DNA from 2 places in the Serratia ficaria genome. Region 1 is predicted to be linked to the other one. Evidence: predicted binding sites of a transcription regulator. Region 1 holds the regulator's gene; the other holds the start of a gene.
The links. Region 1 encodes Fur, which represses iron uptake genes when iron is present. Its sites were predicted from a motif close to ATAATAATGAGAACNACTATCAA; they were not measured.
Positions count from the first base shown of each region.

Region 2: the regulator Fur is predicted to act here: its motif matches at 3,697-3,719, upstream of CKW09_RS13910 (TonB-dependent siderophore receptor).

Region 1 is NZ_LT906479.1:1,356,564-1,362,535, forward strand. It holds gene chiP (chitoporin ChiP) at 1-1,124, shown strand, start outside; gene chiQ (ChiQ/YbfN family lipoprotein) at 1,172-1,498, shown strand; gene CKW09_RS06430 (beta-N-acetylhexosaminidase) at 1,510-4,167, shown strand; gene fur (ferric iron uptake transcriptional regulator) at 4,356-4,802, opposite strand; gene fldA (flavodoxin FldA) at 5,133-5,672, opposite strand; gene ybfE (LexA regulated protein) at 5,936-5,972, opposite strand, start outside.
Region 2 is NZ_LT906479.1:2,935,708-2,941,679, reverse strand. It holds gene dadX (catabolic alanine racemase DadX) at 1-244, shown strand, start outside; gene CKW09_RS13930 (multidrug effflux MFS transporter) at 248-1,441, opposite strand; gene CKW09_RS13925 (3'-5' exonuclease) at 1,518-2,078, opposite strand; gene CKW09_RS24565 (hypothetical protein) at 2,208-2,429, shown strand; gene CKW09_RS13920 (hypothetical protein) at 2,417-2,899, opposite strand; gene CKW09_RS13915 (hypothetical protein) at 3,127-3,420, shown strand; gene CKW09_RS13910 (TonB-dependent siderophore receptor) at 3,841-5,958, shown strand.

The sequences.
Region 1 (5,972 bases):
ACGTCGGGGCCTTTACCGCTATCGAGCTGGCCGAGTCCAGCGCCAGCGGCCACCCGAATGAAATCGCCTTTTCCTCGAAAAACCGGACCTACGACGAAGACTATTCCGGCGATAAAGGCGGCATCAGCCTGTATAAAGCCGCCGGTAAATTCAAATACGGCCCGATCTGGGCGCGCGCCGGTTACATCCAACCCAGCGGCCAGACGCTGATCGCCCCGCACTGGAGCTTTATGCCGGGAACCTATCGCGGCGCGGAGGCGGGCGCCAACTTTGACTACGGCGACGCCGGCGCTCTGAGCTTCTCCTACATGTGGGCGGACAAATACAAGGCGCCGTGGCATATCGAGATGGATGACTTCCGCCAAAACGATAAAACAACCGGCGTCTCCTATCTGCACTCTTTGGGCGCCAAGTACGACTTCAAAAACGATCTGGTGTTGGAAGCCGCCTTTGGTCAGGCGGAAGGCTATGTGAATCAGTATTTCACCAAGGCATCCTACAAATTCGACCTGCTGGGCAATCCGCTGACCACCAGCTACCAGTTCTACGGTGCGGAAGACCGCATCGGCGACAAGAACGATCCGAACAGCATCTACGACGGCCTGGCCTGGCTGCAGGCACTGACCTTCGGCTATACCACCGGTCAGTTCAACTGGCGTCTGGAAGGCACCATGGTCAAGGCGGAAGGCAATCAGGGCTTCTTCCTGCAGCGCATGACGCCGACCTACGCCTCTTCCAACGGCCGCCTCGACGTGTGGTGGGATAACCGCTCCGACTTCAACGCCAACGGCGAGAAGGCGGTCTACGCCGGCGTGATGTACGACCTGAGCAACTGGAACCTGCCGGGCATGGCGGTCGGCGGCTCCTACGTCTACGCCTGGGACGCCAAGCCGAGCACCAACCCGATTTACGATCAGAGCCAGCGCCTGAAAGAGAGCGCCTGGAGCCTGGACGCGCTGTACACCATCCAGGAAGGGCGCGCCAAAGGCACGCTGCTCAAGCTGCACTACACCCAATACGATAACCACACCAATATCCCGAGCTGGGGCGGCGGTTACGGCAACATCTTCCAGGACGAGAAAGACGTCAAATTTATGGTCATCGCGCCATTCACCATTTTCTGATGCGTTCCCCGGCGATTGCGCCGGGGCAACTGAACGGGAATATAACGATGAAAAAAATCATGCTGATATTGGCCGCCGCCGCTGCGCTGAGCGCCTGCGCGCAACCGGCCGCGCCGCCGGAAGACGCCAAACTGAAACAGGCCTACAGCGCCTGCATCAATACCGCAGAGGGATCGCCGGAAAAACTGCAGTCGTGCCGGGCGGTGCTGAACGTGCTGAAGCAAGAGAAACGGCACCGGCAGTTCGCCGAGAAAGAAACGGTGCGGGTGATGGATTATCAGAACTGCCTTCAGGCGGTGCACAGCGGCAACGGTCAGGCGTATGACGCCAGGTGCGGCAAGATTTGGCAAGAGATCCGCGACAACAACAATTAAGGATGAAGCAGATGAACCGATTCAAACTGAGTGCGCTTGCCGCGCTGACGGCAACCCTTGGGCTGTTTGGCGGCGCGGGGAATGCGCTGGCCAATCAGCAGCTGGTGGATCAACTGAGCCAGCTGAAGCTGAATGTGAAAATGGTCGACAACCGCGCCGCCGACGGCGGCCTGGACTGCGCCGCGTTGGGCGCCGACTGGGCGGCGTGCAATCGGGTATTGATCACCCTGAGCAACGACGGCCAGGCGATCACCGGCGGCGACTGGGCGATTTATTTCCACAGCGCGCGCCAAACCCTGCAGGTGGATAACGAACAATTCAGGATAACGCACCTGACCGGCGATCTGTACAAACTGGAGCCGACCGCGACGTTCAGCGGTTTCCCGGCAGGGCAGGCGGTGACCATCCCGATCGTCGCCGAATACTGGCAACTGTTTAAAACCGATTTCGTACCGCGCTGGTACGCCGCGTCCGGCGACGCCAAACCGAAAATTCTGCGCAATACCGATACCGAAGATCTGAGCCGCTTCGTGGCGCCCTTTACCGGCGACCAGTGGAAGCGCACCAAGGACGACAACAACGTTCTGATGACGCCGGCTTCGCGCTTTATCAACAACGCCGCGCTGAAAACCCTGCCGGCCGCCGCGCTGCGCGGCCAGATTGTGCCGACGCCGCGGGAGGTGAAGGTGCATCCGCAGGATGTCGACCTGAGCAAGGGCGTGGCGCTGGATTTGAGCGCGCTGGCCAAACCGGCGGCCGAGGCCGTAGGCCAGCGCTTCGCGCTGCTGGGCGTGGCCGCTAACGCGCAGGGCTATCCGATCAACACCGCGATCCAACCGGGCAGGTTCAAAGGCCCGCTGGCGGTGTCGGGCGCCTATGAGCTGAAAATCGGCAGGCAGGAAGCGCGCGTGATCGGCTTCGATCAGGCGGGGGTATTCAACGGGCTGCAGTCGATCCTGTCGCTGGTGCCGAGCGATGGCGGCAGCGACATCGCCACGTTGGACGCCAAAGACGCGCCGCGTTTCCCGTATCGCGGCATCTTTCTCGACGTGGCGCGCAACTTCCATCATAAAGACGCGGTGCTGCGCCTGCTGGATCAGATGGCGGCCTACAAGCTGAATAAATTCCACTTCCACCTGAGCGACGACGAAGGCTGGCGCATCGAAATCCCGGGCCTGCCTGAACTGACCGACGTCGGGGGCCGGCGCTGCCACGACCTGAGCGAAACCGCCTGCCTGCTGCCGCAGTATGGCCAGGGGCCGGAGGCATACGGCGGCTTCTTCTCCCGGCAGGACTATATCGACATCGTCAAATACGCGCAGGCGCGCCAGATTGAGGTGATCCCGGAAATCGACATGCCGGCGCACGCGCGCGCGGCGGTGGTTTCCATGGAGGCGCGTTACAAAAAACTGCATGCGGCGGGCAAAGAGCGCGAGGCCAACGAGTTCCGCCTGGTCGATCCGACCGATACTTCCAACACGACTTCGGTGCAGTACTTCAACCGCCAGAGCTATCTGAACCCGTGCCTGGACTCCTCCAAACGCTTTGTCGACAAGGTGATCGGCGAGATTGCCCAAATGCATCGAGAGGCCGGCCAGCCGTTGAACACCTGGCATTTCGGCGGTGACGAAGCGAAAAATATTCGCCTGGGGGCGGGGTATACCGATCGCCTGAAACCTGAAGCGGGCAAGGGCATAATCGACCAGAGCAAGGAAGACAAGCCCTGGGCGAAATCCCGGGTGTGCCAGGCGATGATCGAAGACGGCAAGGTGGCCGATATGGCGCATCTGCCGAGCTACTTCGGGCTGGAGGTCAGCCAACTGGTGAAGGCGCACGGCATCGGCAGAATGCAGGCCTGGCAGGATGGCCTGAAAGATGCGCAGGACGCCGGCGCGTTCGCCACGCCGCGCGTGGGCGTGAACTTCTGGGACACCCTGTACTGGGGCGGTTTCGACAGCGCCAATGACTGGGCGAACAAGGGCTACGAGGTGATCATCTCCAACCCGGATTACGTTTATATGGACTTCCCTTACGAGGTGAATCCGGACGAGCGCGGTTATTACTGGGGCACCCGCTTCAGCGACGAACGGAAGATGTTCAGCTTCGCGCCGGACAACCTGCCGCAGAACGCCGAAACCTCGGTGGACCGCGACGGCAATCGCTTCACCGCCAGAAGCGACAAACCCTGGCCGGGCGCCTACGGCATCTCCGCCCAGCTGTGGAGCGAAACCCAGCGCACCGACCCGCAAATGGAATACATGATCTTCCCGCGTTCGCTGTCGGTAGCCGAACGCGCCTGGCATCGCGCCTCCTGGGAGCAGGATTACCGGGCCGGCCGCGAGTACCGGGGCGGGAAAACGCACTTTGTCGACGGCAAGGCTCTGGATCAGGACTGGCTGCGCTTCGCCAACCTGCTCGGCCAGCGCGAGCTGGCCAAGCTGGACAAGGGCGGCGTCAGCTATCGCCTGCCGGTGCCGGGCGCGCGCGTCACCGGCGGCAAGCTGGAGGCGAATATCTCTCTGCCGGGGCTGGGCATCGAGTACTCCACCGACGGCGGTAAGCAATGGCAGCGCTATGACGCCAACGCCGGGCCGGCGGTCTCCGGCGAGGTGCTGGTGCGTGCGGTCAGCCCGGACGGCAAGCGTTACAGCCGCGCCGAGAAGGTTTAAGCCGGCTGATGCGGCCCGCTGCGTGTCGGCGGCGGGCCGAGGGTGAAGTGAGAGAAGTCGGTGGAGTTACGCCGCTGCAATTGTGGTATTTCGTCAAGTGAACCTTCCCCGGCGCTGCCGGGGCTTTTTTTCCCGCCGGCGACGGGCACAAAAAAACCGCCCTGAGGCGGTTGTTCAATCCCGGAGGATTACTTGGCGTCGTGCAGCGTATCGTCTTCGCGGCAGTCACCGGTTTCACAGTGGCCGTACAGGTACAGGCTGTGGTTGGTGAGTTTGATGCCGTGTTGCTTGGCGATGTCGCGCTGACGCGCTTCGATCGATTCATCTCTGAATTCGATCACTTTGCCGCAGTCCAGGCAGATCAGGTGATCGTGGTGGTGCTGCTGGGTCAGTTCGAATACGGACTTGCCGCCTTCGAAATTGTGACGAGTCACAATGCCCGCATCATCAAACTGGTTCAGCACGCGGTAAACCGTCGCCAGTCCGATTTCTTCGCCCATATCTATCAGTTTTTTATACAAATCTTCCGCACTGACGTGATGGCATTCCGGATTTTGCAGTACTTCCAGGATTTTGAGTCGCGGAAGCGTGACTTTTAAGCCGGCCTTCTTCAATGCGGTGTTGTTGTCAGTCATGCGGATTCAGTCCTGTTACTATGCTAATCAAGTTGAGGCGTTCTCGCCTGTGGCATCGGTCGGCACAAAGAGTTAATTGCGTCTCATTATAGAACCGGTTGCCCTAAATGGAAACCGCCGGTTGTTAACAAAGATATAATTGCACTATTGCATGGTACACATGCAACGCCTTGATGGATGGGATAAACCGATATCTCAGTCTACCGTGACGATGTGGGAAGTTACCAATATGTAGCTTCTATTGCAGCAATCCATGCTGCCGATGACGGCCCTGCTGGCCACACTATGCACTTTGCAGGGCCTTTGTTCAACCTTTAGGCAACAATGGCCTCAGCCGACGATGTCGGCCAGGCTCAGTTCTTCGACGATCTGTTTGACCCAGGCTTCGACACGTTCGTTGGTCAGCTCCGGTTGGCGATCTTCGTCGATAGCCAGGCCGATGAAGTGGTCGTCGTCCGCCAGGCCCTTGGACGCTTCGAAATGGTAGCCCTTGGTTGGCCAGTGGCCGACGATGGCGGCGCCGTGGGGTTCGATGATGTCGCGGATGGTGCCCATCGCATCACAGAAGTATTCCGCGTAGTCTTCCTGGTCGCCGCAGCCGAACAGCGCAACCAGCTTGCCGTTGAAGTCGACTTCTTCCAGCGTCGGGAAAAAGTCATCCCAGTCGCACTGCGCTTCACCGTAGTACCAGGTTGGGATACCCAGCAGCAGGATATCGAAACCTTCCAGATCCTCTTTGCTGCTTTTGGCGATGTCGTGCACTTCAGACACCTCGTCGCCAAACTGTTTCTGGAGAATTTTCTGGATCATTTTGGCAATGTTTTCGGTATTGCCAGTGTCGCTGCCAAAGAAAATGCCTACAGTAGCCATATCGCGTATAACCTTTAAATTCAATTAATTGCATTACACGATGTTAGTGCTGACCCCGCTAACACCGATTAAAATGATGCCATGGCAAAAGCCGGCCGCCGCAGTGGCGGGCGCCGTGTGGGCGCGGTCTCTTGCCGGTAAACGCCTATCATGCCAGAAATTTACCCCGGGGTTTTATCGCATTTATGCGATGCCGGAGGAGAGTAAAACGGTGTTGATCCGGCGTCATCCTTAACGCCGCGCCGCATGTGCGGCCGAAGAGATCAATGTTCTGGCTGTTCTTCCGCCAGCTGCGCCAGC
Region 2 (5,972 bases), 1.6 Mb from region 1:
GCGCCATGCGCCAACCGGCACGCCGGTCTGGGTGGGGGGCGTGCTGACGCGCACTTTGGGCACGGTGTCGATGGATATGCTGGCGGTGGATCTGGCGCCTTGCCCGCAGGCTGAACTGGGCACCGAGGTGGAGCTGTGGGGACGGCGCCTGCCGGTGGACGATGTGGCCACCGCGGCAGGCACGCTGGGTTATGAACTGCTGACGGCGCTGGCGGCGCGGGTGCCGGTCGCCAGCGAAATCTGAGCCTTACGCCACCTTCCTGATGTGTCCTTTAATCTGTTTGCTGCGCTGCCGCGCGTGCAGCGCCAGCAAGCAGCCCGCCAACATCACCAGCGCCAGAGAAAGCTTGGGCTGCAGCGGCAACGCCATCGCCATCAGGCCCAGCGCGGCGCCGCCCGCCATTTGCACAAAGCCCACCAGCGCCGAGGCAACGCCCGCTTCATTGGAGTAGGGCTCCAACGCATAGCTGGTCGCCGGCCCCATCATGAACGCCAGCCCGGCACAGGCGCTGGCCACCGGCAGCATATAGGCCAGCCAATGCGCCTGAGCCGCGTCGGGCAGCAGGGCGACGCCCAACAGCAGGCCCAGGCAGCCTAATCCCATCAGAACGCCGCCGGTCGCCAGGCAAACGGGGCGACCGACCTTATGGATAATGCGGTTGGCGAAGAAGCTGACCAGCATGATCCAGAAGCCGTTGGCGCCGAACGCCAGCGAGAACTGCAGCGGCGTCAGGCCGGCGGTGCCCATCAGAACGTTGGGCGCCAACGAGACATAGGTCAGCGCCATCCCCATGGCGCCGGCGTTTACCACGGCGAAGGACAGGAAGCGGCGGTCGCTGAGAATGCGGGCATATTGCCGCACCGGCAGTCCCTTGACCGGCACGGTGTCGGCCGGCCGCGTTTCCGGCAGGCGCAGGGCGATCAGCACCAGCACCAGCAGGGCATAGAGCACCAGGAACCAGAATGGCGCGCGCCAGCCGAAGGCTTCCGCCAGCAGGCCGCCGAGCAGCGGGGCCAGCGCCGGGATGATATTCAGCGTACCGTTGAGGAAACCGAAGGCGCGGGCGGCGTCATCGCCGTTCATGCGATCGCGCACGCCGCTGAAGGCGACGACGGCGGTGCAGCATACCGCCACCCCTTGCAGCAGGCGCGAGGCGATAAACACCGTCGGCGTCGTCGCCAGCGCGGCCATTGCCGCGCCGATCATATAGATGACGACGCCGGCCAGCGCCACAGGTTTGCGGCCATAGTTGTCCACCAGCGGCCCGGCGATGATCTGGCCGAGCCCCAGCACCAGGATGAACAGCGAGATGGTGGATTGGATCAGCGCTTCACTGCTGCCAAGGCCGACGGCGATGGCGGGGATGGTCGGCAGATAGAGATCAATGCCTAATGGGCCGAGCAACACCAGGCTGAGAAGCAGAAACAGAAACTTTTGCATAACGAAAAAGGCACGTCCGAGTGACAAAGAGGGCTAGAGTAGAGACTCCGGCGGAAAATGGAAAGGGGCAAGCGGGTCAGGCGTCCGGCGTCCGGCGGTAATACAGCGCGCAGACCGTATCCGCCACGTAGCGAGCCTGGTGTTTGGCGTCGTCCAGCGCGCGATGCGGCGTGCCTTCAAAGGGCCGCGCCTTTTTCGGGTTGAAGCCGTGCAGCTCCGCCAGGGTGATCACCGTGCGCACATCCTGAGTATCCCAGAATTTCCACGGACAGGGCATTGCCAACTGCTGAAAGGCGTGCTCGAGAATAGCGCAATCAAACTCTTTGCCGTTGCCCCACACTTTCACCGTATCGGTGCTGTGCATATGAATAAAACGGCTCAGGCCGGTCAGCACGCGCTTGAGGCTTTCACTGCCGCCGAACGCCAGCCTGCGCGCCTCATCGGACTGTTTCGCCCACCAGGCGACGGTATCCAGGCTGATGGTTCTGCCGGGCTGATCTTTCTGGCTGCTGACCGCCGCTTCGAATTCCGCGCCCAGCTCGCCGCTTTTGGGATCGAAAAACACCGCCGCGACCGCCAGGATCACCGCGCTGGGTTTTATATCCAGGGTTTCAATGTCTAACATCAGATGGTGCATCGGCGCTTCCTGCTGTGGGGATTATCGCCCTATGTTACTACAAAGAAAGCGCTTCAGCTCGCGGCGGGATCTGCCCCTGATGCGCGATAACGGCCGGTAGACTTATGAAATACTTCGAAACAGGTTAAAATGCGCGAATCAGGCTATGATGCTCTGGGTGCAATTTCAGGTTGGTCATTATCAGTGAGAACGCTTATTTTTGTTTTATGCATGCTGGGTTATCTGCTGGTACTGGGCTACCTTGGCGTGTTCGTCACTGACAAAATTTGTGAAAAATCGAACAACTACACCAAGGTCTGCCGGCTGGTGGACATTTCTGAACCCCATATTCCCGCCGTTCAGGCCAAATAATCGGTGGTGATCAACGGAGTCAGCACCGCCGCCAGCGCGAGCAGCGCGATCCATTGCTTCCACCCCAACTGCGCCAACCAATCCTGCCGCAGCGGCGGCGTCGCCAGTTGCCCCACCGCGACGGTGCCGGTAAACAGCAACGTCAGGAGGATCAGCACCAGCCCCCGACTCAGCGCATCAAATTCGACGTGCAACAGGTTGGCGTAATACAGACGCATCAGAATGAAGTAGGCCAACATCATCCAGGCGAAAATCACCTTTTTCTTCAGCACCTGTTGCAGCATGGCGCCGATGAACAGGCTGTGGGCCAGCGACAAGAGCGGCCGTTCAAAAGGGTGGCGCACGCACAGGTTATAAACCGCCATATAGATATTGAAGATCAACAGCGTATACACGGCATAGATATACCAGCCGTAGATGACCTTGAGTTTCTTGCGGGATGGCGGGGTAGATAAGTCGTCCGATTTCATTGATGCCTCCTGAACTGGCCGCGCGACGCCTGTCGTTTTCAAATGACGGTAGGGCGGTTTGATTGGAAATCCACAGGGTATATATCACCCGCTCGCTAAATGAAAATTAAACGCTGCGCCGGCTTTATTTTGGCCGATGCGGGGAACTTATTTCGGCTCTCCAGGTCTGCTTAAACGGAGAGACCGCAGCGCTTGCTGATGCAAGAATTTAAGAGTAATGCATTGATATGAAAGACTATAAAAACCATGCGACCACCAAGTTCCTGATGCTGTTCACCCTGGCCATCTATGGTTTTTTACCGCCGGTGCTGACCACCTATTTTTGCGAATACTTTAACCTTAATCCGTTCTCGATCATCAAATTCTGGCACTTCAATCCCTTTGCCGCCGATCGCGGCATTCCCACCTATCAAACCTTTCTCTATCTGCTGGCGCTGTGGTGGGTGCTCAACCTCGCGTTGTGGCTCGCCCTGTGGGCCGGCTTTCGCGGCTATGCCCGCTGGATCGGCCCACGGCGTTAACCGGCGGGGGCTGCAGTAAAGTTGCAGACAGAAAGCACTTTACATCTTTTGTTGAGAGCGATTATCATTATCGTCGTCGGTGAGGGGAAGAGGGTTGTCTCCTTATGTGCCCCCCGCATCGGCACGACATTGCTCACATTGCTTCCAGTTTAATTGCCAGCCTCGCGCTGGCATTTTTTTATCCCTATTATTTCAGCGTATTAATGCGGGCAGCGCCGGGAGGGAACCGGGCGCTTAGCCGGCTTATAAAAAGTCTCTATATATTTTAACTTTGTATTGATAAAGATAATAATTATCATTAATGTTTTCTTTTTGTTGCATACAGCACACCGATAATACCTCGGCGGTTGCCGCCAGCCAGCGTTGCTGACACGGGACCTCATACGGTGTGGTTTCATGGTTTTTACTAGGGATTACAGCATGTCCGCATCTTTTACGGTGAAACGGCCTCACCTTCTCTGCTCGCTGGCGATTTTCCTGCCGCTTGCCTCTTTCGCTGAAGATACGCTGGTCGTCACGGCGCAGCCCGCCGATACGGCGGATGCCGCCACCCAGGGCTATCAGGCGACCACCAGCCAGGGAGCCACCAAGACCGACAAGCCGCTGATCCTGACGGCGCAGTCGGTATCGGTCGTCACCCGCCAGCAGATGACCGACCAACATAGCCAGACGGTCAACGACGCCTTGAAATATACCCCGGGGGTATTCACCAATTTCGCCGGCGGCGCCACGCGCTATGACACCATCGCGCTGCGCGGTTTTCACGGCGGCGACGTCAACAACACCTTCCTCGATGGGCTGCGCCTGCTGAGCGACGGCGGCACCTACAACGCGCTGCAGGTCGACCCCTGGTTCCTGGAGCGAATAGACGTGATTAAGGGGCCGTCCTCGGTGATGTACGGGCAGAGCATTCCCGGCGGCCTGGTCGCCCTGACCTCCAAGCGGCCGCAGTTCGCCAGCGAGGGGCACCTCAACGCCATGGCCGGCAATAACGCCACCCAGGGCGCCGCCTTCGATCTGACCGGCCCGCTGTCGGAACACTGGGCCTATCGGTTGACCGGCATGACCCGCAGCAGCGACACCATGTACGATCATCAACGTGAAGAGCGTTACGCCATTTCGCCTTCGCTGCTGTGGCAACCGGATGAAAACACCTCGTTGTTGCTGAAAGCTTATCTGCAGAAAGATCCGTCCGGCGGTTATCACAGCGCGGTGCCGGCCGACGGCAGCATTTATTCCAGCAAGGGCGACAAGCTGGGGCGCGGGTTCTTTGACGGCGAGAGCAGCCGCAACCTGTTTAAACGCTGGGAACAGATCTACAGCTATGCTTTTTCGCACGCGTTCAACGATGTCTGGACCTTCCGGCAGAACGCCAGCTATACCCATTCCAACGTCGAGCTGCAGCAGGTTTACCAGATTGGCTGGAACGAGCAGCACAGCGAGCTGAACCGTTACTACAGCGGTTCGTCGACCTCTCTGGACGCCTTCGCCATCGATAACCAGCTGGAGGCCGATTTCGCCACCGGGCCGGTGGACCACAAGGTGATGCTGGGAGTGGATTACCAGCGTTTCCGCAACAATCTGTGGGATGAGTCGGCCGGGGCGACCCCGCTCAACCCTTACACCGGCGTCTCCGGCGGGCCGGCGCTGAGCAACCTGGTCCATACCGACTCCCGACGCCATTATGAACAGGCGGGCGTTTACCTGCAGGATGAAATCAGCCTGAATAGCTGGTATCTGAATCTGGCCGGGCGCTTCGATCGCATGGAATCGAAAAATACCGTGCTCAATACCGGCTCCAGCGACGCGCGCACCGACGACAACTTCAGCGGCCGCGCATCGCTGCTGTATCACTTTGACAACGGCTTCTCGCCTTACGCCAGCTACAGCACCGCGGTGACGCCGGAGGCCCTGGCCGATCAGAGCGGCCATATGCTGAAGCCGAGCAGCAGCGAGCAGTACGAAGTGGGGGTGAAATATCAGGCGCCGGGCAGTGCGTCAATTTACAGCGTGGCGCTGTACGATCTCACGCAGAAGGATGTCGCCAACCGCGTGGTGCAGCAAAGTTATTATGTCCCGGCGGGCAAAGTGCATTCCCAGGGCATAGAACTGGAGGCGCGCAGCAAAATCACCGATCGCCTGGACCTGATTGCCGGCTATACCTACAACAAAGTGAAATTCAAGGATGCGGTTGACGGCAACGATGGCAACACGCCGTATCTGGCGCCAAACCAAATGGCTTCCGTATGGGGCCAATACGACGCGGGCTACGGGCTGAATGTGGGCGCCGGCGTGCGTTATATCGGCAAGCAATGGGCGGATAACGAAAATACGCTGCGCATACCGTCGGTAACGCTGGTGGATGCGTCGTTAAGGATGAATCTGGACCGCGTCAACAGCGCGCTGAAAGGGGCCTACGTGCAGTTGAACGTCAATAACCTGACCGATCGTAAATATGTCGCCGCCTGTTATGGCACCGGCTATTGCTATTGGGGGGCCGAACGTTCGGTGGTGGCGAGCGTAGGGTACGACTTTTAAGCGCGGGCGATGGA